3 regions of the Alishewanella sp. BS5-314 genome follow, and region 2 is predicted to be linked to each of the others. Evidence: predicted binding sites of a transcription regulator. Region 2 holds the regulator's gene; each other region holds the start of a gene.

Evidence for each region. The regulator sigma-54, encoded in region 2, starts transcription at its own class of promoters, with help from an activator protein. The targets are predictions, from matches to a motif close to GTTGGCACGNNNNTNGNNT.
Region 1: H1D31_RS05590 (flagellar assembly protein FlgT) is a predicted target of sigma-54. The motif match lies at 3,217-3,235, and genes of this name have one in related genera.
Region 3: flgB (flagellar basal body rod protein FlgB) is a predicted target of sigma-54. The motif match lies at 3,086-3,104, and genes of this name have one in related genera.

Annotation. Positions count from the first base shown of each region.
Region 1 covers NZ_JACEHJ010000002.1:238,294-243,338, reverse strand. The annotation lists gene H1D31_RS05615 (chemotaxis protein CheV) at 1-930, opposite strand; gene flgA (flagellar basal body P-ring formation chaperone FlgA) at 1,058-1,759, shown strand; gene flgM (flagellar biosynthesis anti-sigma factor FlgM) at 1,844-2,185, shown strand; gene flgN (flagellar export chaperone FlgN) at 2,182-2,616, shown strand; gene H1D31_RS05595 (LPP20 family lipoprotein) at 2,623-3,084, opposite strand; gene H1D31_RS05590 (flagellar assembly protein FlgT) at 3,290-4,417, shown strand; tRNA gene H1D31_RS05585 (tRNA-Arg) at 4,473-4,547, shown strand; gene H1D31_RS05580 (FlgO family outer membrane protein) at 4,552-5,045, opposite strand, start outside.
Region 2 covers NZ_JACEHJ010000002.1:2,107,387-2,112,431, forward strand. The annotation lists gene lptC (LPS export ABC transporter periplasmic protein LptC) at 1-391, shown strand, start outside; gene lptA (lipopolysaccharide transport periplasmic protein LptA) at 381-872, shown strand; gene lptB (LPS export ABC transporter ATP-binding protein) at 869-1,591, shown strand; gene H1D31_RS14370 (RNA polymerase factor sigma-54) at 1,707-3,224, shown strand; gene hpf (ribosome hibernation promoting factor) at 3,250-3,537, shown strand; gene ptsN (PTS IIA-like nitrogen regulatory protein PtsN) at 3,540-4,013, shown strand; gene rapZ (RNase adapter RapZ) at 4,010-4,867, shown strand; gene H1D31_RS14390 (HPr family phosphocarrier protein) at 4,857-5,045, shown strand, end outside.
Region 3 covers NZ_JACEHJ010000001.1:667,538-672,582, forward strand. The annotation lists gene H1D31_RS03095 (flagellar basal body rod protein FlgF) at 1-150, opposite strand, end outside; gene H1D31_RS03100 (flagellar hook protein FlgE) at 161-1,555, opposite strand; gene H1D31_RS03105 (flagellar hook assembly protein FlgD) at 1,565-2,227, opposite strand; gene flgC (flagellar basal body rod protein FlgC) at 2,240-2,656, opposite strand; gene flgB (flagellar basal body rod protein FlgB) at 2,659-3,003, opposite strand; gene flgA (flagellar basal body P-ring formation chaperone FlgA) at 3,216-3,899, shown strand; gene H1D31_RS03125 (hypothetical protein) at 3,958-4,275, shown strand; gene H1D31_RS03130 (flagellar protein FlgN) at 4,272-4,709, shown strand; gene H1D31_RS03135 (polymer-forming cytoskeletal protein) at 4,778-5,045, shown strand, end outside.

The DNA of each region.
Region 1 (5,045 bases), 1.9 Mb from region 2:
TTAATCAACATGTAGCCATTTTTGCACCGATTGTGCGAGCTCGTCCGGGTTAAACTTGGCGATAAAGTCTTCCGCCCCCACTTTCTGTACCATCTGCTGATTAAAAACCCCACTTAGCGAGGTATGTAGAATAACGTGCAGACGGCGCAGTTTAGGGTCGGCCTTTACTTCTGCGGTCAAGGTGTAGCCGTCCATTTCCGGCATCTCGATATCAGAGATCAGCAAACCTACTTTTTCAGTAATAGACTCCTGACACTCTTTCGCCTGTTGCTGTAAATAAGTCAGGGCCTCACGACCGTTATTTACCAAATGCATCCTGACACCCAGTGGTTCTAATGACCGTTTTACCTGATTTCGGGCGACAGCCGAATCATCGGCAATTAAAATCACCCGACCGCCAAGATCAGTAGTAATACTCTGGGTAACGGCCTCATCATGAATCATCGTCGGCGAAGGGGAAATCTCTTCGAGGATTTTTTCAACGTCCAGGATCTCAACCAACTCTTTATCAATTTCGGTCACCGCGGTCAGGTAACTTTGCTTACCGCTGGTGCCCTTGGGTGGTGGCATAATAGATTCCCAGTTGGTATTAACAATACGCTCTACCCCACTGACCAGAAACCCCTGCACTGAGCGGTTATACTCAGAAATGATAATAAAGGCAGTCGATAAATCGGCGATTGTCTTACCACCTGTGGCCAGACTTAAATCAATCACGGAAATCGTTTGGCCACGGATATGGGCAATGCCCCGCACAAAAGGATTTCGCTTCGGCATCGCCGTCAGCTTTGGACATTGCAATACTTCCCGCACTTTAAACACGTTAATGCCGTAACGTTGGCGGCCATTGAGCTTAAAAAGTAATAATTCCAAGCGGTTCTGCCCAACCAGCTGCGTACGTTGGTTAACGGAATCGAGAATACTGGACATCAAGCTCTCCTTAGGCAGCCAAACGGCTTGGTATTTGCATACTGTCGTGGAGCCGTAGTCAAAACTACGGCACTGTCTATCTTCAGGCATGTTATAACCCTTTATTCGTAAAGCATAGCCAAACTATATGAAAAAGTACGAAAATTTTATCCGCAGCTGCATACTGCTACTCGCCTTCACCATCAGTCCCTGGTGTCAGGCGCAAGTGCAACAATTTAGTCCATCGCAACTGACTTATGCGGTAAAGGACTGGCTGCAAACGGCATGGGCAGTCGATGAGCTGGAGAGCGAAATCCACGTCACGGCACTTGATAGCCGGATTGGCAGTAAAGACTGCGCCCATCAGCCACAAATCAGTCTGCCGGCCAATGCTAACCCGCGTCAGACGACGGTGCAGATTAGTTGTAGTGCGCCAACCAGCTGGCAGCTATTTGTACCGGCCCGACTTACTGAATGGTTGGCCCTGGTGGTGAGCAGGCAAAATATCGCTCCAGGAACCATCATCACTGCCGATATGTTAGAAGTGCAGCGCCGGGAACGTCGGTTGGTACGTGGTAATATTGTGCAGGACATCGCGACGGTTGCTGGCAGCCGGAATAAACGCAGCCTGAGTGCAGGCCAAATCCTTAGTTTGCAGGATCTTTGTCTTGTATGCCGGGGAGATATTGTTACAATAGAAATCAGCCAGGGTGGCCTTGCCGTATCCGCCACAGGCGTTGCACAACAGGATGGTACCCTGGGTGAAGTCATCCAGGTGCGTAATCAACAATCTGGCCGTGCCATTAGCACCGAAGTGACCGGTGTCAATCAGGTAAAGGTCCGGTTTTAAATTCTGAAAAAAGTGCTAAAGTTTAGAGGCAAACTGCCGTTAACCTAAGCATAAGGACTGTGTTTAAGGTGATGAGGTTCTACTATGGCTATAAATATCAATAACCTGCAGCAAAATGCACCGCAGGTCAAAACTGACAAAGCCGGCAATGCCGGTAGCACTGAGCAATTAGTGCAACGCCAACAAACGGCGGTGCAGCAAAATGCCAGCAATCAGGCAGTACAAAAGCAGGATTCGGTATCCATTACCCCGCAAGCGCAGCAATTTTCCAAATTACAGGAAAAGGCCGCCAATAGCTCAGGTATTGATCAGGAGCGGGTGAACAAAATCAAGCAAGCTATTGCTGAAGGCAAATACAAAGTGAATGTTGAGATGCTGGCAAAACGCATTATGCAATTTGAAGGCGATTTGTTCGACCGTAAATGAATAGCAGCCACGATCTCATCATCACTGTCCTGACCAAGCAAGCAGCGCAATTGGATGCGCTGTTGCTATTGTTGAAAAATGAACTCTCTGCCCTCGCTGAAAGACAGGTGGAAACCTTAGAGCAGGTTATTGCCGAGAAAACGGCGCTGTTAACACAAATCAGTGCCACTGACGCTGAACTTGCCGCACAGCCACAGTTGGCAGCGGTAAAAGCTGAAGCCTGGTTTGTTGAACAACGCGCACTGCTGGAACAAAAACTGGCTGACTGCAAAGCTCAAACCGCCGTTAACCAGCAAGCACTGGAACAAAGTCAGCTTATTTTACAACGCTTTAAGAACGAATTATTGGGCGCTAAGGGCAAATCCGGCCTGACCTATACCAGTAAAGGCCAACCGGCTGTTGAGAATAAAGGGCCAGGCATTAAAGCCTGACCGGCGCTACCACAGGTAGCGCACACTCCTGATGCTTTGTTTTGGTTGGGTATGTTGCAAGGTGGCATACACTTCAGCGAAATTCAGCTCCAACTCCGTCACGTAAGTATCATCCACAGCATAGCTTTTCACTACTCTGGCGCCACGGATCAAGCCCTGCACCGACGCTTCGAGCACATCATTCTTTGCCACCATTGCACTGACGGTGTTCTGGCTGTCAATTCTTTGACCATATACCCGCTCCGCCAACTCGCGATAGGCTTCCAACTTCGACGCCCGCATCGCTAATAGCATACGTTGCGTCTCATTACTGCCTTGTTGTAACGATATGGGCGCGGCACCCAAAGCAGTGATCACCGGAAAACTGACAGGTGTTTCATGCTGGTATTCAATATGCCGATCCGCGAATTGGCTACAGCCTGAGATCATCAGGCCGCTACCAAGCAATACGAAACCTATAACTTTCATAGTACTTACCCTTAGCAAAGTGACTGTGCTCACTGTAATACTGCCATGCTGTTGTTGCCAGTTGCCGACAACTCGACAAGCCCGGCGACAAAACCTATTGCTACTGTTTTTGTTTAGCAAAAAAAATGCCAGTTAGGCATAAACTTTGCTTTATTAAACACAGCACTCTTTTGACACGAGCGAAAGCGGGATGACGATTAAACCTATGACAAAAGCGCTTCTGACAGCGCTGAGCGGCCTGAGCCTGCTGTTCAGCCCATTACTGCACGCCAACTGGTATGAAGCCACCGGGCAGGCGGCGATTGAACGGGGCGACCTGAACAGCGCACGCAAAGCCGCAATTGAAGATGCATTGCAACGGGCCAGCTTATTTGCCGGCGCCAGATTACAAAGCCAGCAACAGGTGATCCAAGGCATTATGCAGCACAGTCAGATCACCTTAAGCAGCGCTGCGGAATTAAAAGAAGTACAGCTGCTGTCAGAGGTTCAGAGTAAAAACCAGGTGACGATCACGCTCAAAGCCCATATTGTCGCTGAAGGCAAGGCCTGCCAGGCCCAGTACCGCACACCGCTACTGGTAAGCGAAATTCAGCTTCAGGCCCGGCAGGATGCGATTTCAGGCCAGCTGTTTCAACTGGGTAGCGATAGTAGCCGGCAATTAAACCGGCATCTGCGTGACTTTGCTCCGGCACTGCTGGTGGAGCCATCGCCTCAGCCAATCCCGTTACAGATGCTGGACCAGGCAACCGCAGATGCCCTGTTTAACCGCGGCCATCAGTTTATTCTAATAGCCAGTATTAATGACCTGTCGCTTGGTAAAAAATTGAACAAGTTCTGGCAAAGCAGTCAACATGAGCGCTTCTTCGCCTTCGAACTCTGGTTATATGATACCTTTGAGCGGCGGGTCCGCTACCAGCAGGAATATCGTACCGGAAGTTACTGGCCTACCTCTGACGCTACGCCAGCCAGTCACAGCATGGCATTCTGGCAAATGCCTTATGGTCAGAAAATTGACCAGGTGCTGCGTACTGCGGCCCAGGATATTGGCCAGCAGCTGCAGTGTCAGCCCTTGCTGACCCAGATCCGTCAGGTTCGCCAACAACAGCTGCAAATTCCTTTGGGTAGTAATCACGGTCTGCGGGTCGGTGATCAGATCCAAATCATCCAGTTGCAGCGGGATCCACAAGATAATCAAATCCGGCGCCTGCTACACAGCCCGTTACAGTTGCTACTCACGGAAGTTACCCCTGATGGTGCCTGGGCTGCCTCACCGTCACAGCAATTACTTAATCATATTCAGCCTGGTGATATCGTCAGTCTGGCAGCAAACTAACCACAGACTGAAAAGATTCACAGAATCTTTTCAGTCTGTTAGACTCTGCGCCGCCCGCCCCATAGTTAAATGGATATAACGGCCCCCTCCTAAGGGGCAGTTACAGGTTCGATTCCTGTTGGGGCGGCCATCTCCTAGCGCAGTATTTGCGGATACAGCGAGCTGACCACAAAATGTGGGATCAACTGCTGTGAACTGGCAGCAACTACTTTAGTGCGAAAGTTAATCACTCTGGCATTCACCATAATACCTCTTGGGGTAAATACCATAGTTCCTGATAACACATAATCAATTTGCTGCATCATATCAAGCTGGTTGTGCTGCCGGCTAAAGACAAAATCACCGCTCGGTGTCACCTGAATATCGCGGGTGGTTTTAAAATCGACAACCTGGATACCGAACTGCTGGAACTGATGAATAAAGGCTTCAGCCAGTTGGTTACCAATAATATTGGTGCGGTTTAACTCACTGTCTAAATCAACAAAGGATGCCACGGCCACGCGGGATTCGACCGGGAAATAATGAAAGGTTTCAACCAGCTGCATCGCCATCTGCGCCACATAGTCATTAAGCTGCTTATTGGCATTTAAACTGGTGACATACTGGTGTGGCACCATCCAGCCATTCT
Region 2 (5,045 bases):
TATTGCGGATCATCTGCAAGCCAAACGGCTGGAACATTTTGAGCAACTGGGTTTTACGCAGTTTGAATTGCCGCGCTACACCCTGTTTAACGATGAACATCAAGCCGCTTGGGAAATCAGCAGTCAGCAAGGTATTTGGTTTCCGGAAGATAAAATTATTCTGGAACAGCAAGTCCTGCTCAGAAATTTGCTGCCTGGCGAGTTTATTGAACAGGTTGAAACAGCCTCATTACAAATGCTGTTGCCAGAAAAAACGCTGCAAACGCATGAGCGGGTGCGGCTTAGCGGACCAGGCTTTTATATTCTGGGCATCGGCCTGCAGGCCGACCTCACGGCACAACATTTAGTGCTGCAAAAACATCTGGAAACGGTATACGCCAATGAAAACTAAGTTATTAATCGCTGCAGTATTTTTTAGTTCGCAAGCTCTGGCAGCGACGAAGCCAGATCATACTTTGCCGATTGCGATTAACGCAGATAATACCGAGGCGTCCATTCGCGATAATATCGCGGTTTACGTCAACAATGTGGAAGTCACCCAAGGCTCCTTGCTGATCAAAGCCGATAAGCTGGAGATCAATGCCAGTGCCGGTAAAGGTAATGAGGTGTTTATTTTTACCGGTCGTCCGGCTACCTATTCCCAATTACTGGAAGGCGACCGGCCGGTAACGGCTCAGGCGAATGAGATCCGCTACGATTTGGCCAGCCGGACCCTGACGCTGACTGCGGATGCCGAGCTTACCCAGAGCGGTTCTCTGGTGCGTGGTGATGTGATTCGTTATAACATCGAGTTACAACAGTTAACGGCCGGCAGTGAACAAAACCGGCGGGTAACCACCATTTTCACGCCGGAAACCAAGGAAAATCAATGAAGTTAGTGGTTTCACATCTGGCCAAAAGCTATAAAGGCCGGCAGGTGGTAAAAGATGTCAGTCTGGAAGTCAAAGCAGGTCAGATCGTTGGCTTGTTGGGACCCAATGGTGCCGGCAAAACCACCACTTTTTATATGATTGTTGGTCTGGTGCCATCCGATAAAGGTCAGATCACGTTAAACGAGCAAGATATCACCTTCGCCCCTATTCATCAGCGGGCTCGGGCGGGTATTGGTTATTTACCGCAGGAAAGTTCGATTTTCCGCAAATTGACGGTATACGACAATTTGCTGGCAATTCTGGAAACCCGAAAGGAACTTAACCGGCAGCAACGGGAAGAAATCGCCGATGACTTGCTGGAAGAATTTCATATCGGGCATATTAAGAATAGTCTTGGCATGGCGCTGTCTGGTGGTGAGCGGCGGCGGGTAGAGATCGCACGCGCCCTGGCCGCAGATCCGGCTTTTATTTTGCTGGATGAGCCCTTTGCCGGCGTGGACCCGATTTCGGTGCTGGATATTAAAAAAATTATTCAGCACCTATGCCAGCGCGGCATCGGGGTACTGATCACTGACCATAATGTGCGGGAAACCCTCGATGTCTGCGAAATAGCCTATATTGTCAGTCATGGTGAATTAATTGCCGCCGGCTCGCCGCAGGATGTGTTAGCGAATCAACAGGTCCGCGATGTATACCTGGGTGAGCAATTCAGGCTATAGTAGGGCAATCAGCGTCAAGTCCTCCACCCGCTGACACGGAAGGCGCAATCAGGCGGCACAGACCGCAGCCACTTCCAGGATGGAGGGGATATACTCAGGAGAGAATCAGACTTACATGAAGCCGTCTTTACAACTTCGCCTTGGCCAACAGCTAACAATGACGCCGCAGCTGCAGCAAGCGATCCGCTTATTGCAGCTTTCCACCATTGAGCTGCAGCAGGAAATTCAGGAAGCGCTGGATGCCAACCCCTTGCTTGAGCCCGACGACGACTTCGAACCGGGCACGCCCGAGACCGACCTGAGCCTGTCGAATATCAACCGTGAAGAAAGCAGCGGGTCAACGTCTGACAGTGAAGACTACCAGGCTGGTAATGACGATTATCCGGAATTTAATGACGTTAGTGAGCGCGATACCAGCGAGGCAATGGCCGAGCAGAATATCCAGGAGGACTTACCACTGGACAATAACTGGGACGATTTAGTCAGTGCCGCCCCGGTCAGCAATGGCGCCCTGCCAGACGAGGATCTGGTATATCAGGGCGAAACCACTGAAACCTTGCAGGATTATTTGCGTTGGCAAATGGACCTTACCCCTTTTTCTGAGACAGACCGCGCCATTGCCGAAGTCATTATTGAAGCCGTCGATGAAGCCGGTTTACTGACCATAGATGTGGAAGATATCTTAGCCTCACTGCAGCTGCCGGATGTCGAAGCCGATGAAGTCGAGGCTGTATTAAAACGGATCCAATTGTTTGACCCTGTCGGTGTGGCGGCCCGCTCAGTGAAAGAGTGCTTGCTGATCCAGCTACGGCAGTTTGATCCTGCCACCCCCTATTTAAATGATGCAAAACAAATAATCAGCGAATATACCGACTTTTTAGCTAACCGGGACTTTCGTTCTTTGATGCGGGTGACTAAACTCAAAGAAGATGAGTTAAAAGAAGTGATGCGCCTGATCCACAGCCTGAACCCGCGCCCCGGCGCCGATGTGATCAGGCAGGAACAGCAATATGTGATTCCTGATGTAGTGGTTACCAAGGTTAAAGGTCGTTGGCAGGTGGAGCTGAATCCGGATGCCATGCCCAAAGTGAAAATCAACCAGCAGTATGCTGCGCTGTCCAGAACGGTCAGAAGCAGTGCCGACAGCCAGTTTATCCGCTCACATCTGCAGGAGGCGAAATGGTTTTTGAAAAGTCTGGAAAGCCGCAACGAAACCTTGCTAAAGGTCGCCAACTGTATCGTGCAACAGCAACAAGCCTTTTTTGAGCATGGCGAAGAGGCCATGAAACCCATGGTATTAAATGATGTGGCAGAAATGGTAAGTATGCATGAGTCAACAATTTCCCGGGTTACTACCCAAAAGTATATGCATACGCCGCGCGGAATTTTTGAACTTAAATTCTTCTTCTCCAGTCATGTTAGTACAGAGAGTGGTGGTGAATGTTCATCTACCGCCATCCGTGCCTTTATTAAGAAATTGGTGGCAGCAGAGAACCCGGCTAAGCCACTGAGTGACAGTAAGATGGCAGAAATCTTATCCGAACAGGGGATCAATGTCGCAAGGCGTACCATCGCCAAGTACCGTGAATCGCTGTTTATTGCGCCATCTAATCAACGAAAGACCTTGCTGTAAGTGTCTTAACAAGAAGGAAGAGTCTATGCAAATCAACTTAACTGGCCGTCATGTAGAAATTACCGACTCTCTGAGAGAATATGTAGACAGTAAATTTTCCAAGCTGGAGCGTCATTTCGAGAATATCAATAACGTGCATGTTATTCTGAACGTGGAAAAACTGAAGCAAATCGCTGAAGCCAAAGTACATTTAAACGGCGGTGAAGTCTTTGCGGTGTCAGAAGATGAAAATATGTATGCTGCAATTGACCAGTTAATTGATAAACTGGACCGGCAAGTGATTAAACACAAAGAAAAGTTGTCGCGACACTAACCATGATAAATTTAAGCGCTATGCTGGAGAAGAACTGCACCAAGAGTGCAGTTCTTTTTAACAGCAAAAAACGGATCCTCGAATATATTGCCGAACTGGCTCATCAACAGCTGCCAGAGATGTCTGAGTACAGCATTCTGGAAGCCCTGATGACCCGGGAAAAGTTGGGTTCAACCGGTATTGGTGGTGGTATTGCCATTCCCCATGGCAAGCTCGACTGCGTTACCTCACCGATCCTGATATTTGTGGTAAGCCAGGATCCGATCCCCTTTGACGCTATCGATAACCAGGGCGTCGATATTTTTTGTGCCATCCTGATCCCGAAAGATCAGTGTCAGGCTCACTTAACTACACTTTCTGGTATTGCAAAACTGCTGACTCAAAAAGATCTGACCAAAAAGATCCGACATGCCAGTTCTGATCAGGAGCTGTATCAGTTATTAATGGACTATAGCCAACAAACGGGTGAAAAATGAAACTGCTGGTAGTCAGTGGCCGCTCAGGTTCAGGAAAATCGGTGGCGCTGAGAGTAATGGAAGATTTGGGCTACTACTGCGTCGACAATATTCCGGTTAATTTATTACCGACTCTCGCTAATGCGGTGATGGGTCAGTATGAGCGGGTTGCCGTCAGTATTGACGTACGTAATCTGCCGAATGAACCGGAAGAGCTGGCGGAGATCCTGTCTTACCTGCCGCGTAAGCTGGAACTGACTATCCTGTATCTGGATGCGGACCATACCACCCTGATTAAACGCTTTAGCGAAACCCGGCGTTTACATCCGCTATCTCACCAGGCGATGTCACTGGATGAAGCGATCTCCCGCGAACAGCAACTGTTAGATCCTATTGCCAGCCGCGCCGATCTCTATATTGATACCACTGACCTTAACGTACACCAACTGGCAGAAGTATTGCGTGAACGGATCCTTGGCCAGAAAACCGGTCGCCTGGTGATCCTGTTTGAGTCCTTTGGCTTTAAATATGGCATTCCCAAGGATGCCGACTTTGTGTTTGATGCCCGTTTTCTGCCCAATCCGCATTGGGAACCAGAGTTAAAGCCCCTGACGGGTCTGGATCAGCCAGTAAAGGACTATCTGGCGGCAGAAGCCATAGTAGGTAAATATATCTGGCAAATTAACAGCTTTATCAGCAGTTGGTTACCGCATCTGGAGCGTAATAGCCGCAGCTACCTGACAATCGCTATCGGTTGCACCGGTGGCCAACACCGTTCGGTTTATATCGCGGAAAGTCTGGCGGAAAGCTATCGCAGTCAACGTGATGATGTGCAAATCCGGCACCGGGAGTTAAAACGTCATCATGGCCGCTAAACTCAGTCAACAGGTTACCATCATCAATCAGCTGGGGTTACATGCCAGGGCTGCCACTAAGTTGGTACAACTGTGCCAGAAATTTTCGGCTAAGGTTGAACTGGTGCAGGATGACGGTAAAACGGCCGATGCCGGTAGTGTGCTGGCACTGCTGATGCTGGCCAGTAGCAAGGGCAAA
Region 3 (5,045 bases), on a different contig from region 2:
ACCATTGCCCGCCACCATCATCGATTGCGCTTGCTCAATATCGGCTTTAAAACCTGCGGTATTGACGTTAGCCAGATTGTTGGCGGTGACCCGCAGCGCGGTTTGCGCCAGCTCGGCGCCGGATACTGCGGTATAGATTAAGCGTTCCATCGTTCAGCCCTTAGGTCGCGTTAAACAACACTTGCATCATCTGATCTGCGGTACTGATGGTTTTGGCGTTGGCCTGATAGTTTTGCTGAAACTTCATTAAATCAACCAGTTGCTCACTAACATCCACATTGGAGCCCATATAGGCGCCGGAGAGCAAACCACCATAGCTGCCTTCCGCCGGCGTACCATATAACGCCGTACCTGAAGCGGCTGAGGCATACCACAGGTTGTTGTTACCATTTTCCAGCCCGCCCATATTGGCAAAGGAGGCTAACACCACCTGTCCCTGCAGCTTATTGGCACCATTTGAGAAGTTGGCGAACACCATGCCATTTTCTGCAACGCTGACTCCGGTAAACTCACCCGCGGTATAGCCATCCGCATTATTGGTATACATCGCAAAGGCGCTGCCAAACTGCGTTGTCTTAACCATGTCTAAGGTCACACTCATCGGCTCAGCGCCGGCTGCAGCAAAGTTCAGCACAATTTCGCGCTGGTTATAGGGGTCGACTTTATTGTCATCCGGTGCGGTCAGCGGTGCAGGCAGCGTGCCCAAAGGCTGCATCTGACCATCAGCACCAAAGGTGACGGTAGCAACGGCGGCAGCCTGATAACCACTCTCCGTTTTTACCCACTGAGTGCCCAGGGTAGCGCCGTTAGGTAACCCCAACTGGGCAGACGTCGCCGGGGCGACAGCCGGATCATCAACGACCAGTGGTTCACCATCAACGAAGTACATGACCTGCCACTCATTGTTACCCAGATGGTTGAAGTACTGAGTCAGCGTATGGCTATTACCGAGTGAGTCAAACACCTCGGTCGATTGCGAAAAGTTATATGCGCTGCCATTTTTCGGGTCGAAAGCTTCAGCATCAGTCAGCGGACCGGTCGCCGGGTTTGCGTTAACCGGATAAGGGATCACGTTGCTCGACGCACTCAGGTTTAGCGAGAAATCAACCCGCGCTGTGGCTTTGGCGGGGATATTAGTGGCTTCTACTTTCAGATTGGTCAGGATCCCGGGCACCAGATTGCCTTCCAGATCGATGCCGTATCCCTGCAGATTATTGCCATTGGCGTTGACGATATTTTGTTGGTTATCCAGACCAAACTGTCCGGCCTGAGTATAGGCCAACCGGCCGTTGTCGGAGACCACGAAAAAGCCCTTACCGGTTATCGCCAGATCCAAGGCAAAGCCGGTATTCACCAGATTGCCGGTTTTGGTAAAGTTTTCCCGGATATCGTTAACCATCACCCCACCGCGCTGACCACCGTTATAAACGGCAGCGAACTCGGCAGTGGCACTTTTATAGCCGGCGGTGGCAGAGTTAGCGATATTATTACTGGTGACTTCCAGCGCTTTTTGCGACGCGGCCAGACCGCTCAGACCGATGTTCAGAATAGACATGTTGATTCCTTAGCCCTTATAGGCCAGCTGATTAATTTCCAGTAACCCGTGGTTGCCAAGGCCGTTTACCTGCAGCATGATGTCGTCCTTGCTGGCACCAACCGACACCCGCTCCACCTCACCGCTTAACCAGGTTTGCAGCGGCTGCGGCCGGCCATTAATGGTCGCCGTTGCCTGAACGTAATACCCACCTACCGCCTGTGCCGGAAATTCGAAGCGCAGGGTGCCAACACCGCTGTAGGCGAGTTGCTGCTCACTGACTAAATTCCCGTCGGCGCTGTAGAGTTTGACGTTGACCGCCTCGGCTTCAACGCCAAGGTTAATGGCACCACGCACTGCGGCGCGCTGCTCCAGCACCACGGCATCGGCTTTGACATCGACCAGGGTGCCGACCAAGGCCGTCGCCTCCAGCGCTTGCAAGCTATCTAACAGATTGCTGTTTTTATTCAGGCTGATTTTCATCGCCTGTAAGCTTTCGACGTTGGCGAATTCGGCGAGCTGACTGACGTACTGGGTCCCATCCAGCGGGTCCAGCGGATTCTGGTGCCGGATCTGCGCCACCAGTAATTCCAAAAACATCGTTGACAGACCTTCTGCTTCAACGCTGTTCCGGGCTACCGGGTTAGTCTGCGTCGTCGCGGTTGCGTTGGCAAAACCACTGATTGCTGTCACCTGGACCTCCTGTTATTGACCCAACCGCAGAATACTCTGCTGCATACTGGCAACCCGGCTCATCACCTCGACTGAGGTTTGATAGCTGCGTGACGCGGCCATCATATCGGCCATTTCTTCCAGTGGATTGACGTTGGAATAAAACACGTAACCATCAGCATTCGCCAACGGATTGTTTGGTTCAAAGCGCTGTTCAACGGTGCGATCGGATGCGGTCACACCCAGCATTTGCACCTGCGCTGATAAACTCTGCTTTTCGGCCGTCTGGCTGTAGAGCGCAGCAAATACCGGCTTTAACGCCCGGTATGCGCCGGCTTCAGTGGCAGCTGCGGTATTGGCATTCGCCATATTGGAGGCGATAGTGTCCAGCCGCATCACCTGTGCCCGCATGGCACTGCCACTGACATCATAAATTGCTGAAAATGACATCCTTACTCTCCGCGAATAGCTTTATGCAAGCCACTGATCTTCATATTTAAAAACGTAAAACTGGTTTGAAAATCCATACTGTTCCCGGCAAATTTTGCCTGTTCCACATTCAACTCTGCGGTATTGCCATCGGCAGCAGCTTGATATGGCACCCGGTACAACAGTTCATGTCCCAACTCAGGTAATGCCGGCCGGCTCTGACCGGCCTGGATCCCACTTTCTACCTGTTGCAGGATCTGCTGATAGTCGATGTCCCGGGCTAAAAAACCAGGTGTGTCGACATTCGCCAGATTGCCTGCAATAATTTCGGCACGCTCTAATCGCAGTTGTAATGCAAATGGATGCACTCCTAATGCTTTCCCGAAAATCTCCACCAGCTTCCTCCTCCACCCGGTTTGGGGTCATGACCACTAGGTTAGTGACTCAGGGCATCAAGCTTTGTGCCAGCTTTTCAAGCTCAATAAGTTCAATAGCTTACAGAAATTCACTGCGTATTTTTTACGCCAAAGCGGAAGCAATACTTCCGCTACGGAATTGCCTGCACTTCCTGCTCTTAACCATGCTGGGGCTGTCTGCGCTACCCGTTGTTGCAAAGTCAGTTGAGCAACAGCTACATGAACAGAGTTCTCGCGAGCTACAGCGTTACTTACAACAAGTGGGCACTAAAGCCCAAAAGCAGCAGATTGATGTAAAGGTATCAGGGGCAGCGGCCGGCATGCCGGATTGTCCAAGCCTGCACATTAGCCGGCGGCAGGCGCAGGAGCCACCATTAGGCCGGCTGAGTTATCAGTTGCAATGCACGGCACCGGGCCAGCATTGGCAGGGCCGGGCTGTGGTACAGATCAAAGTCTGGGTGAACTTAGTGGTAGCCAGCCGGACCATCGAACGGGACGAAATTTTACATCCGGATATGTTGCAGCTGGCGCCCTATGAAATCAGTCAGCTACGACATGGCTTCGAGTTAGCAACCGAAGCCCTGCAAGGCTTGAAAGTACGACGGCGCATCAGCACCGGCCAACCGGTTGGCCGGCACTTACTGAGTCAGCATTTTTTGGTTAATAACGGCGCCATTATCACGATCGCCGTTAACCTGGACGGCTTTAGTGCCAGTACCCAGGGCACGGCGCTGGAAAATGGCCAACTGGGACAGAAAATCAAGGTCCGGAATAACAGTTCCGGGATGACGATAGAAGCAGTAGTGACTGGCGAGAATCTGGTAGAAACAATCGCAAAAAGAAATTAAAGTTTTTGTTTAACCCGGTCGCTTAGTACTGGTAAGGACCTTACGCGGAAGCGCAACTATGAATATTGATGCCAATAACTCTTTGCAACTATCAGCTGTTAACAAAGTCAGCCATGAGCAACAACCGGTAGTACCACCGCAGCAGGATGCAGTAAAGCGGGTTACCGATAAAGCGGAATCGAGTCAGGTGAGTGCCTCCAGTCAGCAGCTGCAGCAATCTTTCAGTAATCTGGCGAATACCAGCGATGTAGACCTTGACAAGGTATCGCTGATCCAGAAAGCTCTGGCTGAAGATAAACTGGCGTTGCAGGATGAACAATTAATTGAATCCATGCTGGACATGCATAAGAACGTGCTGGATCTGTTCAAGCGATGAAAAACCAGATGGTAAAGCAGGTTGTCAGTAGCCTGCAGCAAGACAAAAGGCGCCTGGATACTCTGACCACAGTGTTGCAACTGCAGTACGAGGCGATGAGTGAACGCAATACCGTGCAACTGGAAACGCTGAATCAGCAGGCTCTGGCACTGATGGAAGCTCTCAGCCACAGTCATCAGCAACGCGAACAATGGTTTTCCCTGCTGGGGCTGCGTGCGGATAAACCGGGGATGCAACAACTGGTCAGCCTCCTGCCAGCGGCGGTGCAACCCGCGGTGCAACGCCTGCTGCATGAATTGGCAGTGAAATCGCGGCTTTGTCACTCACTGAATGAGAAAAGCGGTAAGTTGCTGGCGGCGCAACGTGAATTACTGGGTAAGCTCACCGGACTAAGCAAACAGGATCATTATCCTGCCATGCCCTTTGTACGCTAACTCACTAACTAGCGAAGTCTGAATCGATGCCTTTTTTCTCTAAACACCAACCCGCCGCTATCCAACAGATGACTCTGATCTCCGGCACCTGCGCGCTTGAGGGCAAGTTGGAGCTGAGTGGCGAACTACAAATCTCAGGTACTTTTAAAGGTGATATCGTCAGTAGCAGTAATGTCATTATCGCTGCCGGCGCCAAAGTACAAGGTGAGATCCGGGCAGCTAAACTTTTTATCAAAGGCGAATTTAGCGGTCAGTGCACCGTGCCGGCAATTCATATTTTACAATCAGCGGCAGTAACAGGTACCTTATATACCAATGAACTGAGTATTGAACCTG